Regions from separate parts of the Halomonas sp. G15 genome, predicted to be linked through region 3. Evidence: predicted binding sites of a transcription regulator. Region 3 holds the regulator's gene; each other region holds the start of a gene.
What was found. Region 3 encodes FNR, which switches genes on or off when oxygen is low (the NO sensors DNR and NnrR bind a similar motif). Its sites were predicted from a motif close to TTGATNTANATCAA; they were not measured.
Positions count from the first base shown of each region.

Region 1: the regulator FNR is predicted to act here: its motif matches at 1,264-1,277, upstream of dsrO (sulfate reduction electron transfer complex DsrMKJOP subunit DsrO).
Region 2: the regulator FNR is predicted to act here: its motif matches at 2,219-2,232, upstream of LWH48_RS06630 (OmpW/AlkL family protein).
Region 4: the regulator FNR is predicted to act here: its motif matches at 1,788-1,801, upstream of LWH48_RS11590 (cytochrome-c peroxidase).

Region 1 is NZ_JAJSPA010000004.1:125,911-130,194, reverse strand. It holds gene LWH48_RS03910 (APC family permease) at 1-505, opposite strand, end outside; gene LWH48_RS18220 (XRE family transcriptional regulator) at 757-1,107, shown strand; gene dsrO (sulfate reduction electron transfer complex DsrMKJOP subunit DsrO) at 1,372-2,148, shown strand; gene nrfD (NrfD/PsrC family molybdoenzyme membrane anchor subunit) at 2,132-3,313, shown strand; gene LWH48_RS03890 (molybdopterin dinucleotide binding domain-containing protein) at 3,306-4,284, shown strand, end outside.
Region 2 is NZ_JAJSPA010000009.1:84,325-88,608, forward strand. It holds gene putA (bifunctional proline dehydrogenase/L-glutamate gamma-semialdehyde dehydrogenase PutA) at 1-1,653, shown strand, start outside; gene LWH48_RS06625 (hypothetical protein) at 1,788-2,069, opposite strand; gene LWH48_RS06630 (OmpW/AlkL family protein) at 2,317-2,943, shown strand; gene LWH48_RS06635 (YqcC family protein) at 3,040-3,372, opposite strand; gene LWH48_RS06640 (DUF3549 family protein) at 3,634-4,284, shown strand, end outside.
Region 3 is NZ_JAJSPA010000014.1:63,450-67,733, reverse strand. It holds gene ttcA (tRNA 2-thiocytidine(32) synthetase TtcA) at 1-506, shown strand, start outside; gene fnr (fumarate/nitrate reduction transcriptional regulator Fnr) at 764-1,507, opposite strand; gene LWH48_RS08815 (radical SAM protein) at 1,616-2,956, opposite strand; gene LWH48_RS08810 (sulfite exporter TauE/SafE family protein) at 3,048-3,752, opposite strand; gene ccoS (cbb3-type cytochrome oxidase assembly protein CcoS) at 3,752-3,994, opposite strand; gene LWH48_RS08800 (heavy metal translocating P-type ATPase) at 3,991-4,284, opposite strand, start outside.
Region 4 is NZ_JAJSPA010000022.1:44,955-49,238, reverse strand. It holds partial or broken gene LWH48_RS11605 (solute carrier family 23 protein) at 1-50, shown strand, start outside; gene LWH48_RS11600 (sulfite oxidase heme-binding subunit YedZ) at 121-720, opposite strand; gene msrP (protein-methionine-sulfoxide reductase catalytic subunit MsrP) at 735-1,700, opposite strand; gene LWH48_RS11590 (cytochrome-c peroxidase) at 1,932-2,921, shown strand; gene LWH48_RS11585 (adenosine deaminase) at 3,059-4,051, opposite strand; gene LWH48_RS11580 (DUF4139 domain-containing protein) at 4,155-4,284, opposite strand, start outside.

The DNA.
Region 1 (4,284 bases), on a different contig from region 3:
CCAGGGCGGCGGTGCGCACGCCGATGTAGTTGATCCACATCATGACCAGCGAGCCGGCCACGCCGACCGCCACCCAGGTCGCCTTCACCTCCCAGCCGGTAATGGTCCAGAGGTGCCCTATCGCGTAGTTCGGGAAGAGGTGCTCCACCACCGTGGGCAGCGCCACGGCCTCGAAGGCCACCACGCTGACATAGCCCAGGGTGATCGCCCAGGTGCACAGGAAGGAGGCAAAGTGCCCCATGGCGCGATAGCTGTAGACGTGCTCGCCGCCCACCTGGGGCATCGCCGAGGCCAGCTCGGCGTAGGTGAGGCCCACCAGCACGATGATCAGTCCACCGATCAGGAAGGCGGTGATCGCCCCGAGGCTGCCGGCAGACTGGATCCAGCTGCCGGTCAGCACGATCCAGCCCCAGCCGATCATGGCACCGAAGGCCAGGGCGAGGACATCCTTGCGGGCCAGCACACGCGACAGCTGACCCTGTGAGGTCGTGGCATCTTGAGTCATGAGATCCTCGATAGTTGTCTTTTTATCCTAATAACTTTGTTTTCACGTAACGTCGACAAAATAGGCAACCCGGGGACTGACAGCAAGGATGTTTGATATTCTTGATGGTAGACATTCGTCGACGCTCACCCGAACCCCCGAGATTTCGGGACTTCAGGTAAAACAGCGATGCCTTCTATTCTCATTTAGTCGACAAGAATATTGCACGGCACTCCCCGCAGGCGGGAACCGACACCTGCCACGAAAGCAGCATGCAATCGACACTGGCAAAAACGTCGTCTAGCCGCCATAGTGTGCCTGTCGCAACCGCCCAATGGAGCATCATGAGCACGGCACGACAGTCCCGATCCGCGGAACTTCTTGACCCCCCGCGAAGCAGCCCTGACCTCGACGTCAGGGACCTGGAACAACGTACACGCCTCATGCGCATCGTGACCCGGCTGATCGCCGTGTCAGACCTCGGCAGCCGCGAGATCGCTCGCCGCGCCGGGCTGCCGATGCAGAAGATCAGCGACCTCCTCGCGGGGAAGCTGGAGCACCTCTCCATCGATGAGCTACGCCTCGTGCATCGCACCATCGAGCAGCAGGGGGCCACCCACTAGGCCTCCCGGCCACGGCATCACGCAACGCCCTCCGAACAGCGAACGCCCTGCCCCTCCGGCAGGGCGTTTTTTGTCCTGCCGACTCGCCGGAAAAATCCCGGATATTCATTGGCTTGCAAAGCATTACGTGAGCATTAAGCGCTTTCTAACAATCTCTTGACCGACATCAAGGCCATATACCTTGGTCGCAGGTAGCCTTCCGGTATCAGATTTACCTCTTGAATGCGCGGACGATTCCGCCCCACCCAGGCCACCGGAGGCGCCATGGACCCCATTCGCCGCACCCTTCTCGGCCAGCTGGCCCGCCTCAGTGCGGGTGCCGCCCTGATACCGCTCTCCAGCGTTGCCAGCGCCGGCATCAACCAGCAGCCACCCCGTCGAGAAGGCGATCCCAGCAAGCGCTACGGCATGCTCATCGACCTGCGCCAGTGCATCGGCTGCCAGGCCTGCACCGTGTCGTGCCATATCGAGAACGCCGCCCCACTGGGCAGCTTCCGCACCACCGTCTCCCAGTACGAGGTGGAGCATCAGGAGACCGGCGAGGTCGCCACCTTCATGCTGCCGCGCCTGTGCAACCACTGCGAGAACCCGCCCTGCGTGCCGGTGTGCCCGGTGGAGGCCACCTTCCAGCGCCAGGACGGCATCGTGGTGGTCGACAGCGACCGCTGCGTGGGCTGCGCCTACTGCGTCAACGCCTGCCCCTACGACGCCCGCTTCATCAACGAGCGCACCCAGACCGCCGACAAGTGCACCTTCTGCGCCCACCGCCTGGAGGCCGGCCTGCTGCCGGCCTGCGTGGAGAGCTGCGTGGGCGGTGCGCGGATCATCGGCGACATGCGTGATCCGGAGAGCCAGATCAGCCGCATGATCGCCGAGCACCGCGACGAGCTGATGGTGCTGCAGCCGGAGAAGAACACCCTGCCCCAGGTCTTCTACCTCGGCATGGACGAGCGCTTCGTGACTCGCCCCGATGCCGAGCCGGTCGCCCTGGAAGTCCTCGATCCCCACGGCCAGGAGATGGGCTATGAATTCCGCCATTGAGCTGCTCGCCCCGCGCTACGACATCGCCTGGTACCCCTGGGCGGTGCAGTACTTCTTCATGATCGCGCTCTCCTACGCCACCCTGTGGCTGGCCGCTCCGGCGCTGGTGTTCGGCAGGAAAGCCTGGCTGCCCACCGCACGCCTGGCGCTGCTCGCCTGCCTGACCACCACCCTGGTGGCACCGGTGGCGCTGCTCGCCGACCTGCACCAGCCGCTGCGCTTCTGGCACTTCTATGCCTACGCCAACAGCCACTCCTGGATGTCCGTCGGCAGCCTGGTGCTGCCCCTCTACGTGGTCGGGGTGATCGTGCTGGCCTGGCTCGCCTGGCGCCCGGCGCTGCAAGCCCATCGCCAGGCCCCCGGCATTGCCGGCTTCGTCGCCCGCTGGCTGTCGCTGGGCGACGCCCCCACGCCGCGCGCCCTGGTGGTGCTGGTGGGTCTGGGGACCCTGGCCCTCTCCACCGGCATCATGCTCTATACCGGCGCCGAGGTGGCCATCGTCAAGGCCCGCCCGCTGTGGCACACCGTGTGGTTGCCGCCGATGTTCGTGGCCACCGGCTTCATCGCCGCTACCGGCCTGATCCTGGTGCTCAACCGCGTGGCCGGTGAGCGCAGCTCCACGGTCAGTCGGCAGATGCTCAAGGTGATGCTGGGAGCCTGCCTGGTGGCCGGACTCGTCGCCGGCAGCTGGTTCCTCGACGGCATCAACGCCAACGTCGGCTCCGTGGCCGCGGCAATGGAATCCGTGCGCGACAGCGTCGAGTGGCGCAGCACCGCCCTGTGGGGTGGCCTCACCGGCCTGGTCCTGTTCGGCGCCGTGCTCTACCTGCTCACTCGCCCCGCCTCACGCCGCCCGGCACTCTACGCCTGGGCCTGGGTGCTCGGCCTGGTGGCCCTGCACGTCGGCTGGATGTTCCGCTGGGTGGTGCTGATGGACGTGCAGACCGTGGCCCGCCACAGCGCCGGCTTCCACCACTACGGCATCCCCGCCGGCTCGTCCGGCATCCTCGGCATCGTCGGAACCTTCGGCCTGTGGCTCGCCGCCATCCTGCTGATCGACCTCTTCGTGCCGTGGCGCCAGGCCGCCCAGGGCGGCAGCGCCGCCGACGCCTCCCCCGCCGCCCCCGAACATCCTGACGTCGAAGGAGCCCTCCGTCATGGCTAAGTCACCCGACACCTCACGTCGCCGCTTCCTCAAGGGCGCCGCCGCCGCCGGCGGTGCCGCCACCTTCGCCGCCGGCTACTCCGACCCGCTGGTCAAGATGGCCAAGGGCGTCACCGGCAGCGCCGGCGAGAAGCCCGAGCACCGCATCCACGGCAACTCCCTTGCACCGGAGTACACCGTCGACCCCGAGAGCGGCGAGCTGACCCTCAACCCCGACCAGCGCGTGGCCTTCACCGTCTGCTACGGCTGCACCACCAAGTGCGGCGTGCGGGTGCGCGTCGACAACGCCACCGACCAGGTGCTGCGCGTCTCCGGCAACCCCTACAACCCGCTCTCCGCCGACGAGCACCTGCCCATGCGCACCCCGGTGGTCGAGGCCCTGCGCGGGCTGAGCGCCTATGGCGACCAGGGCCAGCAGAACCGCTCCACCGCCTGCGCCCGCGGCAACGCCATGATGGCGCAGATCGACAGTCCCTTCCGCGTCACCCACTGCCTCAAGCGGGTCGGCGGGCGCGGCAGCCGTGAGTGGGAGAAGGTGTCCTTCGAGCAGGTCATCGAGGAGATCTGCGAGGGCGGCGACCTGTTCGGCGAGGGCCATGTGGATGGCCTGCGCGCCATCCACGACGTCGATACCCCCATCGACCCGGAGAACCCCGAGTACGGCCCGAAGGCCAACCAGCTGATGGTGATGGAGGCCACCGACTACGGCCGCTCCGCGCTGCTCAAGCGCTTCGCCTTCAATGCCTTCGGCACCCGCAACTACGGCCACCACGGCTCCTACTGCGGCCTGGCCTATCGCATGGGCTCGGGGGCGGTAATGGACGACCTGGCCAAGAATGCCCACACCAAGCCGGACATCCAGAACGCCCGCTTCATCCTCTACGTGGGCACCGCCCCCAGCCAGGCCGGCAACCCCTTCAAGCGCCAGGGCCGCCTGATCGCCCAGGCGCGCGCCGAGGGCACCCTGGAGT
Region 2 (4,284 bases), on a different contig from region 3:
CCCGGCAGCGCTCGGGGCACCTTCGTCTGCATCAGCCCCTGGAACTTCCCGTTGGCCATCTTCACCGGCCAGATCGCCGCGGCCCTGGCGGCCGGCAACGCGGTGCTCGCCAAGCCTGCCGAGCAGACCCCGCTGATCGCCGCGCGGGCCGTCGAGCTGATGCGCGAGGCGGGCCTGCCCGAGGCGGCGCTGCAGCTGCTGCCCGGCGATGGCCCGACCGTGGGCGCGCCGCTGACCAGCGATCCACGCATCGCTGGGGTCTGCTTCACCGGCTCCACCGAGGTGGCGCAGATCATCCACAAGACCCTGGCACAGAACGCCGGGCCGGATGCCATCCTGATCGCCGAGACCGGCGGCCTGAACGCCATGATCGTGGACTCCACGGCGCTGACCGAGCAGGCGGTGCGCGACATCCTGATCTCCTCCTTCCAGTCGGCCGGCCAGCGCTGCTCGGCGCTGCGCATGCTCTATGTTCAGGAGGAGGCGCGCGAGCGGCTGCTGCATATGCTCGACGGCGCCATGGACGCGCTGACCATCGGCGACCCCTGGAACACCGACACCGACGTCTCGCCGGTGATCGACGCCGAGGCCCAGGCCGACATCAGCGCCTACGTGGCGGAGAAGGAAAAGGCCGGCAATGTATTGAAAAAGCTGCCCGCGCCGGATGTCGGCACCTTCGTCACCCCCGCCGTGGTCGAGGTCAGCGGGATCGAGGACCTCGAGCGCGAGATCTTCGGCCCGGTGCTCCACGTGGCCACCTTCAAGGCGCGCGACATCGACAAGGTGGTGGACACCATCAACGACCGTGGCTACGGCCTCACCTTCGGCCTGCACACCCGCATCGACGACCGCGTGCAGCAGATCGTCGAGCGCATCCACGTGGGCAACATCTATGTCAATCGCAACCAGATCGGCGCCATCGTCGGCTCCCAGCCCTTCGGCGGCGAGGGGCTCTCGGGCACCGGCCCCAAGGCGGGCGGCCCGCTCTACGTCAACCGCTTCCGGCGTACCGCCCGGGAGGAGCGCCTCGCGGCGCCCGAGGGTGACGCCATCGGCAAGGAGGCGCTGCAGGCGGCGCTGGATGGCCTCGATGCGCGCAACTGGTCGGCGCGCCCCGATCGCGTGGAGGTGCTGCGTCGCGCCCTCTCCGGCAAGGGCGGGGTGATCCGCAAGGCGCTGGCCGAGACCGCGGCGCTGGACATGACGCCCCAGACGCTGCCCGGACCCACCGGGGAGAGCAACCGCCTGTCGATGTACCCGAAGGGCATGGTGCTGTGCCTCGGCCCGACCCTGGAGATCGCCATCGCCCAGGCGGTACAGGCACTCGGCTGCGGCTCCCCTGCGCTGGTGGTCGCCCCGGGGGCGAGCCAGGCGGTGGGGCCGCTGGTCGAGGCGGGAGCACCGGTCGCCGGCCTCGACGGCAGCGTGGCGGCCGAGACGCTGACCGAGCTTGCGGGCATCGCCAGCGTCGCCGCGGCCGGCACCAGCGACTGGACCCGCGAGCTGCGCCTGGCGCTGGCCGCGCGCGAAGGCGCCATCGTGCCGCTGGAGACCCAGGCCATCGCCCCGGAGCGCTACGTGGTGGAGCGTCACCTGTGCATCGACACCACCGCGGCGGGGGGCAACGCCAGTCTGCTGGCCACGGCCGAGTAGGCCAGGCAGGACGCGCGAGGGTATCCCCCTCGCGCCATCCCACCCACACCGTGCAGGCCCTCGCCTGCCCCTTCCCACCAGCGGGCCGCCCTCGGGCGGCCCGCTGCGTTTGCGGCGTTTTTCGGCGGGCCGGTCTACCCCGAGAGCGCCCGCCCCGCCAGCAGCAGGGTGAAGACGACCAGGGCCCCCAGCCGCCAGGCTGACGACGGCGCTCGCCTGGCCCTCTCCATCACCAGTGGGGCGGAAAAGGCCGCCCCCAGGGTGGCGGCACCCAGCAGCACCAGCGGCAACTTCAGCGGCATGGGCAGGGCACCGATCAGCTCGGGCTCGAACAGCAGCCATACCGCCAGGCCGGCGGCCAGCAGCAGTCCCACCAGGGTCAGTCGGCTCTCGTCCCGCGGGCTCGCGTCTCCCATCCCGGCGCCTCCATGGTTAGTCCCCCCGTAAGTGAAGCCGATAGCGGCGAGTTCGGCGACCTGTCGTCAGACGGAGACAATTCTCAGAACGTCGAATCCACGCCAAGGGTGGCCCCGCAGGTGGCAGTTCACCGCACTGCATCATTTCCTTGCGCTGGATCAACTCCCTCAGCGGGAAGCGCGGCTACACTGAACTTATCTTCCCTTGCGGCGTCGTGCCGCACCCGAGCCAGCAGGAGCCGAAACCATGCGCAAGAGTGCCCTCACCACCCTGATCGCGGCGAGCGTCGCCGCCGCTGCCGTCACCGCCAGCACCCAGGCCTTCGCTTACGGCGCCGGCGACTTCTTCACCCGTGTCGGCGTGGCCAAGGTCGAGCCCAAGAGCGATAACGGATCACTGGCGAATGGAGCATTGGAAGTTGATGTCCAGGACGATAGCGCCTTCGCCTTTACCCTGGGCTACCGCTTCACCGACAAGCTGGGCGTCGAGCTGCTGGCCGCCGAGCCCTTCGATCATGACATTGAACTGAACGGCGCCAACCTGGCCTCCACCGAGCATCTGCCGCCGACCCTGACCCTGCAGTACTACCCGCTGGGCGGCACCGACGCCTATGTGCAGCCCTATGCCGGCGTGGGCGTCAACTACACCAAGTTCTCCGACGAAGAAGTGCAAGGTAGCACCCTGGAGCTGGATGACTCCTGGGGTGCCGCCGGCCAGCTGGGCGTGGACCTGCTGATCGACGACAACTGGGCCCTCAACGGCGCGGTCTGGTATATGGATATCGACTCCGACGTCAAGGTGGGCGGTGCCGACGCCGGCAAGGTCGAGATCGACCCGGTGGTGGTGATGGGTGGCATCAGCTACCGCTTCTGATCCGCAGCCGACACCGAACGCAGCGGGGCCCGCCAATGGCGGGCCCCGCTGCGTTATGGTCCGGCTATCCGTCGAACCGGCCACCGGGTGGCCGGTTCAGTTCTCGGTGACCAGGCGGTCGATCTCCTCCACCGCCTGGCAGAGCAGCAGCCGGTCGCTGGCGCGCACCCCCTCCTGGGTGAGATAGGCCTCCAGCGCCGGGGCCACGTCACAGCGTGCCGGCAACGCGGCGCGCCGCTCCACCAGGGCGTCCAGGCGGGCGATAAACACGAAGCGCAGCCACTGGGGCAGCGCCATGGTATCGACGCAGAAGGGCTGCTGGCTGTCGAACGCCGCGGGGTCGGGCGTCTCCATGCGCCACAGGTTGGCAGCCTTCATGGTGGCCTCGAGCCGGCGCAGGGATTGGTCGAGTTCGTCGTGAACCGTCATCGGGGAAACTCCATGCGGGTGTGGGGCCATTATCCCGCCCCCGGCGGCGAGTGGCCACCCGCCGCACCGCTGTCCACTCCCCATTCACAGTTTCCGTGAACGGGGCTGTGGATAACCGCTGGAAAGAGTTCGCCAGCCCCGATGTCATGGGCGCCGGCGGCCGGCGGTCAAGATTTGACCATTGCCCCGGGATCCACGGCGAACCTGCTGACAGCCCATCGATGCCGCGGTAGAGTGCACGCTCTGACAAGCGGAGATGCCATGCAACCCATCCACACCCTTCACGATTTCTTCGTGCGCAGCGGTGCCGAGGTGCGGCTCTACCACCTTGGCCGGCGCGTGGAGCCCTGCGAGATGGCCACCCTGGCGGCCCTGGAGGATGACGCGGCGCCCTGGCCCGCCCCCTGGCAGGGCCAGGCCAGGCTGGGCCTGGTCTTCCGCCTGGGTGACATGCAGGACCCGCTGATCTGGTTCCTGGCGCTGCCCCTGGATGAACAGGGGCGCCTCGACCCGGCATCCCGCGATGCCTTCGTGCAGCGGCTGCTCGAGACCCTGGGGCGCAGCGTGGAGAGCGTCGGCCGCGAGGATGGCCAGGCGGTGGATAACCTGATGAAGGACAATCCCCTGGCATTCACCCCCTCGCTGCCCTTCCAGGCCATGCTGCACGCCCGCGCCAGTTGCGACCTGGGCCGTCCGGCCAGCCAGCACCTGGAGCCGGTGGAGGCCTACCTAAGCGGCCAGCAGGCCCTCGACTGGCAGGCACTCGGCCTCCAGGGGCTGGCCGACTTCGCGGTGCGCATGGGCGACGAGGAGCGCCGCCAGCTGGTCGCGCGGCTTCCCGACCTGCCCCACGCGGTACTGATCTCGCTGTGCTACTGCCTGGAGCATGTGGCCATCGATGGCGAGTTGGCC
Region 3 (4,284 bases):
CCCCCGAGGGCAAGACCACCTGCGCGCTCTGCTCGCGGCTGCGTCGTGGCTCCCTGTATGGCTTCGCCGAGGAGATCGGCGCCACCAAGATCGCTCTGGGCCACCACCGCGAGGATATTCTCGAGACGCTGTTCCTCAACATGTTCTTCGGTGGCAGCCTCAAGGCGATGCCACCCAAGCTGCTCTCCGATGATGGCCGCAACATGGTGATCCGGCCTCTGGCCTACTGCCGCGAGGCGGATATCGCCGAGTTTTCCCGGCAGATGGCCTTCCCGATCATCCCCTGCAACCTGTGTGGCTCCCAGCCCAACCTGCAGCGCCAGGTGGTCAAGGAGATGCTGGCGGAATGGGAGGCGAAGCACCCGGGACGCCTGGAGAGCATGTTCAAGGCGGTGACCAACGTCGCACCATCGCAACTCGCCGACCGCGAGCTGTTCGACTTCGTCGGGTTGGAGGAGAAGCAGGCGAATATGCAGGCCAGGCGGATCGATATCTTGAACGAGTAGGTCAGCGACAAGCAGTGACCTTCAAGGACCCCCCTGACTAAGCGCTATCGCCGATGGCTGACTCGCTCAAGGCTGTTCCGGCGACTGGCCTTCGAGGGGGCGCTGTGAACCCGTCCATGGGCGCTACCTCGGCCATCCCTGGTCCTCGGACCCCCTCTACGACCAGTCCCCGGCGCCTCTCGCTACGAGTCATTGCGATACACCTGTTGGCTGGCTCCTCATGCCGCCTTGCAGCTTGCAGCTTGCAGCTTGCAGCTTCAGTGCGCACCCTCTTCCTCGGCCAGGCGGGTGAGCGCCGGCAGGTCGAGGATATTGACCTCCCGGCCGGAGACGGCCACCAGGCCCTGGGTCTGGAAGCGACCGAGGATGCGGCTCACTGTCTCCACCGCCAGGCCCAGGTAGTTGCCGATATCCGCTCGGGACATGGAGAGGCGGAAGCTGTAGGGGGAGTAGCCGCGGCGGCGGAAGCGCTCCGAGAGGCTGGTGAAGAAGCTGGCCAGGCGCTGGTCGGCGGTCTTGCGTGACAGCAGGCGCATCATGCGGCGGTCGTCACGCAGCTCCTTGCTCATGCTGCGGTAGAGCTGGCCGCGCAGCTCCGGCAGCGACTCCGAGAGGTGGTCGAGACGATCGAAGGGGATCTCGCAGACAGTAGTGGTCTCCAGTGCCACCACGGTGCCCGGATAGTGTTGCTCGTCGATGCCGTCGAGGCCCACCAGCTCGCTGGGCAGGTAGAAATTGGTCAGCTGGTCATCGCCGCTGCCCTCGGTGGTCACCTGCTTGAGGCTGCCCGAGCGAACCGCGAACACGCTGGTGAAGGGGCTGTCCTGGCGGAACAATGCCTCGCCCTTCTTGAGTGGTGCGCGGCGCCGGATGATGGCATCGAACTGGTCCATGTCCTCCACCTCCAGTGCCAGAGGCAGGCAGAGCGAGCTGAGGCTGCAGGTCTGACAGCGCGTCTCCTGCAGCACCGAACGCCGTCGGCCGGTGAGGGTATCCGCCATGGCCCTTTCCTTCTTGATCGTGGTCATTGGCCCATTATGGAGCAAACCGCGGGCAGGGCAAACCACCCTGGGCAGGGGATCAAGAGCGTTGCGGTCCCGAAGGGAGCGTCAGGGGCCCGGCGGGCGGGCGAGTGTCTCGAGGATGCGGGGCAGTTGCCAGTGCCCTTCGGCGGTCAGTGCCATCCGGCCGCCCGAGAGGTCGACCAGCCCCTCGGTACCCAGTGCCTCGAGATCGGCGCCTGTCGACAGCGTGGCAGGGTCGATGGAACGGCTGCAGAGCAGTGCCTCGAGTGTCGCCTGGTGATGCTGCTGGTCGGGAGTCAGGCGGATGCCGCATGCAGTGGGCAGACGGCTGGCATCCAGAGCCCCCTCGTAGCCCGCCAGGGTGTCGGCGTTGCGAACCCAGAGCTCACCAATGCGGCTGTGGGCACCCATGCCGAGCCCCAGCAGGTCACCGGCGGGACCCTGGGTAAAGCCCAGCGGGCCATGCCCCAGGTTACCGCTGGCGCGGGCCTGGGCCAGGCGGTCGTCGCGACGCGCGAAGAGGCCGAGGCCGATATGCACGTAGCCGGCTGCGTCCAGGTGGGCACGTGCCTCGGTCAGCAGCCGGCGGCGCGTCGCCGCGTCGGGTAGCCAGTCGCGATGGATGGCGCGCTGGGCCAGGTGACGCTCAGGGCGGTGGTCGTAGCGATGGAGGCGGATGCGTGCCGGGGCCATGCCGAGTACCTGCTCGAGGGTATCGGCGAGGCCCTGCGGTGTCTGGAAGGGCAGGCCGAGCATCAGCGACAGCGTCAGCTCCCTAAAGCCCAGGCGGTCGGCTTCGTCGACCAGTGCCTCGGTCAGTGCCCGGGGCTGGATACGGTTGATCGCCTGCTGTACCCGGGAGTCGAGCTCCTGCACGCCCAGGCTTAGGCGGTTGAAACCCAGCGCCTGCAAGTGGCGAAGGGTGAGCATGTCGGCCTCGCGGGGGTCGAGCTCGATACTGAAGTCGCGATCCCGGGCGGCGGAGAGCCCCAGGCGGGCGTCCAGGCGGTCGAAGAGGTCGCTCATCTGGTCCAGGGCGAGGAATGCCGGCGTCCCACCGCCCCAGTGCAGGCGTGACACCGGGGGCAGTCCGCTCAGCCGGCGCCGGGCCAGTACCATCTCGCGGTCGAGTCGCGACAGGTAGGGTTCGGCCTGGCGGCTGTCGTGGGAAGGTACACACTGGCTGGCGCAGAAGCGGCAGGCGTGACGGCAGAAGGGCAGGCGCACCTTTACCGCCAGGGAGGCCGCTGCCGGGCGCTCGGCGAGGGCCGACTCCAGCTCCGGGGCTCCGACGCCCTCATGATAGTGGTGGGGCGCGGGATAGGCGACCTCGGTAGCCGATACCAGATCACCCGCGCCGGGCAGCGGCTCTCGAGGCGGTCTCGAGGCCCCTTGGAAGGCAGTGCGCTTGGCGTGAACGGACATGGGGCGACTCCGGGTCGTGAACATGCTCCTCATGCTAGGGTGCCACGGCCAGGCAAGCGTTGAGCTACGTCAATCCCATGTGGAATAGTCGTCAGCCGAGATGGGCTCCGCCTCCCGGGAGCAGCTGCCACAGCTGCCAGAGTGCGAAGGCGATGATCGTCAGTGCAGCGATGCTGCGGGTAGCCGGGTGGCGAATCAGGCCGGCCAGCTGGCGGGCGGCGAGCCCGGTGGCCAGCAGTGCCGGCAGGGTGCCGAGCCCGAAGGCACCCATCAGCAATGCGCCGCGCAGCGGGTCGGCCATGGCCAGACTCCAGGCCAGCATCGAGTAGACCAGGCCGCAGGGCAGCCAGCCCCATACCGCGCCCAGCGCCATCGCCTGGGGCACCCTGACCACCGGCATCAGGCGCCGTCCGACCGGCTCCAGGTGGCGCCACAGGCGCCTGCCCACCGCCTCCACCCGCAGCAGGCCCTTCCACCAGTCGGCGATATACAGCGCCATCAGGATCAGCATCACAGCGGCGAAGCCCTGCAGGACGAGGCGGGTGGGAGCGGTCAGCGAGAGCAGGGTGCCGAGCGCCGCCGCCAGTGCGCCGGCGACCATGTAGCTGGTGATGCGGCCCAGGTTGTAGCCCAGCAGCAGGCCGGTGAGGCGCGCCGGGTGGCGCATGCTGGGGGGGACTGCGAAGGAGAGGGCGCTCATGATGCCGCCGCACATGCCGATGCAGTGGGCGCCGCCCAGCAGCCCGAAGACGAAGGCCGCGGCGAGCGGCGGCAGGTCGAGACCGGTGGGATCCATCAGCGCCTCTCGTCGTCGGGATCCACCGCCGGCGACTCGGTACCGTCTCCGGTGTCGTCGCGCGTTTCCCCGGTCTGGCGCCGCTCGGTGGGGCGGTCGTTCTCGTCGTCATCGAAGAGGATGCGATAGGCCGGCCCCTCCAGATCCTCGAACTGGTCGTGCTTGACCGCCCAGAAGAAGGCCCAGACGGCCAGGCCGAGCAGGATCAGCGACAGCGGGATCAGCAGGTAGAGAATGCTCATGGGTTGACCTCCGAGAGCGCGACGGCCGGTGGCGCTGGCGTGTTGGCGAGGCGACTGCGGAAGCGGTTGAGACGCAGGGCATTGCCGACCACCACCAGGGAACTGGCCGACATGCCGATGGCGGCCAGCCAGGGGGGCACGATGCCGATGGCGGCCAGCGGCATCGCCGAGGCGTTGTAGATCACCGACCATAGCATGTTCTGGCGCATCACCCGACGGGTGGCGCGGCACAGTTCCACCGCCTCGGCGACGCGTGACAGGCGTGGACTGAGCAGGATGGCATCGGCGCT
Region 4 (4,284 bases), on a different contig from region 3:
GCAAGGCGATCATCGAGGCGATTCCCGCCTCGCTACGCTACGCCATCACCTGAGCACGCCCCCTCCCACCACGCCGAAGGGCCGCCCGCGGGCGGCCCTTCGGCATTCAGGAGGCGTCGATCAGCGACGCTGCAGGGCCGCATCCACCAGCCGGAACAGCACCAGGGCGGCGAGCACGGCGACCACCAGCATCGGCAGTCGATAGTCCGCCCGGGTCAGGATCCACAGGTGAGTGGCACCCAGCGCCGCCGAGACGTAGACCAGGCGATGCAGCCAGTGCCAGGCGCGCTCCCCCATGACCTGACGCACTCGCCGGAAGGAGGTGAGCGCCAGCGGCACCAGCAGCACAAGGCCCACCACCCCATAGCGCACATAGGGCAGGTCCCACATGTCGTGCCAGATCCACTCCCAGGCCCAGTATTGTTCCAGCCCCATCCACGCCAGGGCGTGGGCGCAGAGCCAGGCGAAGGCCCATAGCCCCATCTGGCGTCGGGCGATCATGATGCCTACCCAGCCGGTGAGCCGGAAGGCGGGGCTGAAGGCGATGGTGGCCAGCAGCAGGACCAGGCCGGTGCGCCCGGTCAGGTGCACCACCGCCTCCTCGGGGACGACGCCGAGGTCATCCTGCCCCCAGCGCCAGGCGAGCCACAGCGCCGGCAGCAGGCCGGACGCCAGCACCAGCAGGCGGAACATCAGCACCGGGCCCTTGACGATCGACATGCGACTCCCCGTCGTCAGAAGTGCTCGTTCGGGTCCATACCGGCGTAGAGCCCGGCGACCTCCTCGGCATAGCCGTTGAACATCAGCGTCTCGCGCTTGCCGCGCTCGCCGATACGCCGCTCCCGCGCCTGGCTCCAGCGCGGGTGATCCACCTCGGGATTGACGTTGGCGTAGAAGCCATACTCCTCGGGGTTCTGCTCCATCCAGGCGCTCATCGGCCGCTCCTCGGTGAGGGTGATGCGCACCACCGACTTGATGCTCTTGAAGCCGTACTTCCAGGGCACCACCAGGCGGATCGGTGCGCCGTTCTGGTTGGGCATCACCTCGCCGTACATGCCTACCGCCAGCAGGGTAAGCGGATGCATCGCCTCGTCGATACGCAGCGCCTCGCGGTAGGGCCAGTCGAGGATCGAGCTCTTCTGGCCACGCAGGTTCTCGGGGTCATGGATCGACTCGAAGTGCACGTAGCGGGCCCGGGAGGTGGGAGCATGGCGCTTGAGCAGGTCGGCCAGCGGGAAGCCGACCCAGGGAATCACCATGGACCACGCCTCGACGCAGCGCAGTCGGTAGATGCGCTCCTCCAGGGTCTCACGCTTCAGCACATCCTCCAGCGCCAGGGTGCCGGGCTTGCCCACCTCGCCATCGATGGTGAGTGACCAGGGATCGGTAATCAGCTTGTGGGCATAGACCTCGGGATCACTCTTGCGGACCCCGAGCTCGTAGAAGTTGTTGTAGGCGGTGGCATCCTTGCGGGACGTAAGGGTCTCGCCACCGGCGAGTCCACGTGATGGCAGGTCACCCTCGAGCCTGTCGGCCAGGGCCTCCTGCCAGGCGTAGGCGCTGCTCGGCAGCAGCAGCCCCGGCGCCAACGCCACCGCCCCGAGGGCCGCCCCGCCCTGGATAAAGCGCCGTCGCTGGCGAAACAGCTCTCTTGGCGTCACCTCGGATTCGGCAATGGCGGGATAGCGGTAGCGGGCCATGGCATCTCTCCCATAGAAGGAATATCGCGCCAGCTTCCATGACCCGGCGTGACCGGTCCAGACGGCAATCCCTATCGGGGCAATTTCTTGATGCAGATCAAGCAACCCCCTTGTCCGACCGTTGTACTGGGTTGATTAGTATCAGGCCAGCTGCCTAACTGGCTGATAGAACGTTAAACATCGATTAACGGCTTCACTGCCTGACGGGTCATTACAGAAAGGGGAATCATCATGTACAACAAGCGCCTGCTGGCCACGGCCGTCACCATCGGTTCGGCCCTCGCCATCTCGACCCCGGCCCTGGCCGATGACGGCCTCGGCGACTATCGCGACCGCTTCGAACCGCTGCCGCACCTGCCGGCGATTCCGGCGGACAACTCCCTCACCGACGCCAAGGTGGAGCTCGGTAACATGCTGTTCTTCGAGCCACGCATCTCCTCCAGCGGGGTGATCAGCTGCGCCACTTGCCATAACCCGGCGCTGGGCTGGACCGACCGTATCCCGCGGGCCACCGGCCACGACGGCCAGATCGGCGAGCGCAACACCCCCACGGTGCTCAACTCCGGCTTCCTGGGCTCGCAGTTCTGGGATGGCCGCGAGCCGGACCTGGAGGGCCAGGCAGTCGGTCCCATCGAGGCCGACGTGGAGATGGCCATGGATCTGGATCAGGCCCTGGAGCGCCTGGAGGGGTTTGAGGTCTACGAGCAGAAGTTCGCCGCGGCCTTCCCGGACGATGAGGACCCGATCAGCGCCGATAACCTGGCCCACGCCATCGCCAGCTTCGAGCGCACCCTCAATACCCCGGACTCGCCCTTCGACCGTTACCTGCACGGCGATCTGGACGCCCTGAGCGACCAGCAGAAGGACGGCATGGTGGCCTTCGTGGACAACGGTTGCATCGCCTGCCACCGCGGCCCGGCGCTGACCGACAGTCAGTTCCACCGCATACAGGTACCCGGCTCCACCGATGTCGGCCGCTTCGACGTCACCGGCGAGGAGAGCGACCGCCATCGCTTCCGCACCCCGACCCTGCGCAACGTGGCAGTCACCTACCCCTACATGAACAACGGCGCCACCGAGACCCTCGAGGAGGCCGTGGCCATCATGGGTAAGGAGATGCTGGGTCGCGACTTCGAGGAGCAGACCATCGCCGACATCACCGCCTTCCTGCACAGCCTGACCGGCGAGCAGCCAGACTACGAGGTGCCGGCCCTGCCGTGACCCTGGCGCCGGGCTGTTGCGGCCCGGCCCTTGAGGAACATGGAATGCAACGCGGCCCCGAGGAGCTATCCCGGGGCCGCGTCGTGTTTCGCCACCGTGTTACACCACTCGTCGTGAGGTAGTGTGCGAGCCAGTGCCTACGCCTCGGCCAGCAGCCGGCGCAGCTCGTCGCGGCGCGCCTCGTCGACGAAGGCCGCCTCGATGGCGTTGCCGGCCAGACGGCGGAAGGTAGCCTCGTCCCAGCCGAAGGCACGCTGGCAGGCGAGGAAGTTCTCCAGCATGCCACCACCGAAGTAGGCCGGGTCATCGGAGTTGAGGGTGACATTGAGCCCCTCGGCGAGCAGGCGCGGCAGCGGATGATCCTCGAGGCGTTCGACCACCTTGAGGCGCACATTGGAAAGCGGGCAGACGGTGAGCACCGTCTGTTCGTCACGCAGCCGGGCGACCAGCTCGGGATCCTCCAGGCAGCGCACCCCATGGTCGATGCGACACACGCCGAGGTGGTCCAGCGCCCCACGGATATAGGCGGGAGGCCCCTCCTCGCCGGCATGGGCCACCCGCGGGATACCCAGGCACCGGGCCCGCTCGAATACCTCGGCAAACTTCTCCGGCGGGTTGCCCTGCTCGGCGCTGTCCAGCCCCACGGCGTCGAGCATCTCCCAGTAGGGGGCGGCCTCTTCCAGCACCTTGAGCGCCTCGTCGGCGTCGCGGTCGCGCAGGAAGGCCATGATCAGGGCGGTGGAGAGCCCCAGCTCCCGGGCGGCCTCACGCCGCGCCAGGGAGAGCCCCTCCATCACCACCTGAAGCTCGATGCCGCGTGCCAGATGCGCCTGGGGGTCGAAGTGCATCTCCACGTGGACCACCCCCTCGGCGTGGGCGCGGCGGAAGTAATCCATCGCCAGGTCATGGAAGTCCTGGGCGGTGTGCAGCACGCTCATGCCCTGATAGTAGAGGTCCAGGAAGGACTGCAGGTCCGAGAAGTCGTAGGCGGCGCGCACCTCCTCCACCGTGGCATAAGGCAGCGCGATCCCGTTGCGCTCGGCCAGGGCGAACATCAGCTCGGGCTCCAGCGAGCCCTCGATATGCAGGTGCAGCTCGGCCTTGGGCAGGCGGGTCAGGAAATCACGCATGGCTCGTCTCGCTCTCCTCGGGTCCTATCATCACATCCTGATAGAAAGCGGGCCGCCGCGCAAAGCCCCAGCCGTCAACGCCCTCTTGAGCGTATCAACGCCCTCATGGCAGCCGGCGCAGGGTCTCGGCCAGCGCCTCGCGCCGCCGCTCTCGCTCCTCCTCGGCGCCCTGGCGCTGATCCTCCAGCTCGGCAATGCGCTCCTCCTGGGCCTCGAGGTCGGCCAGGTAGCGC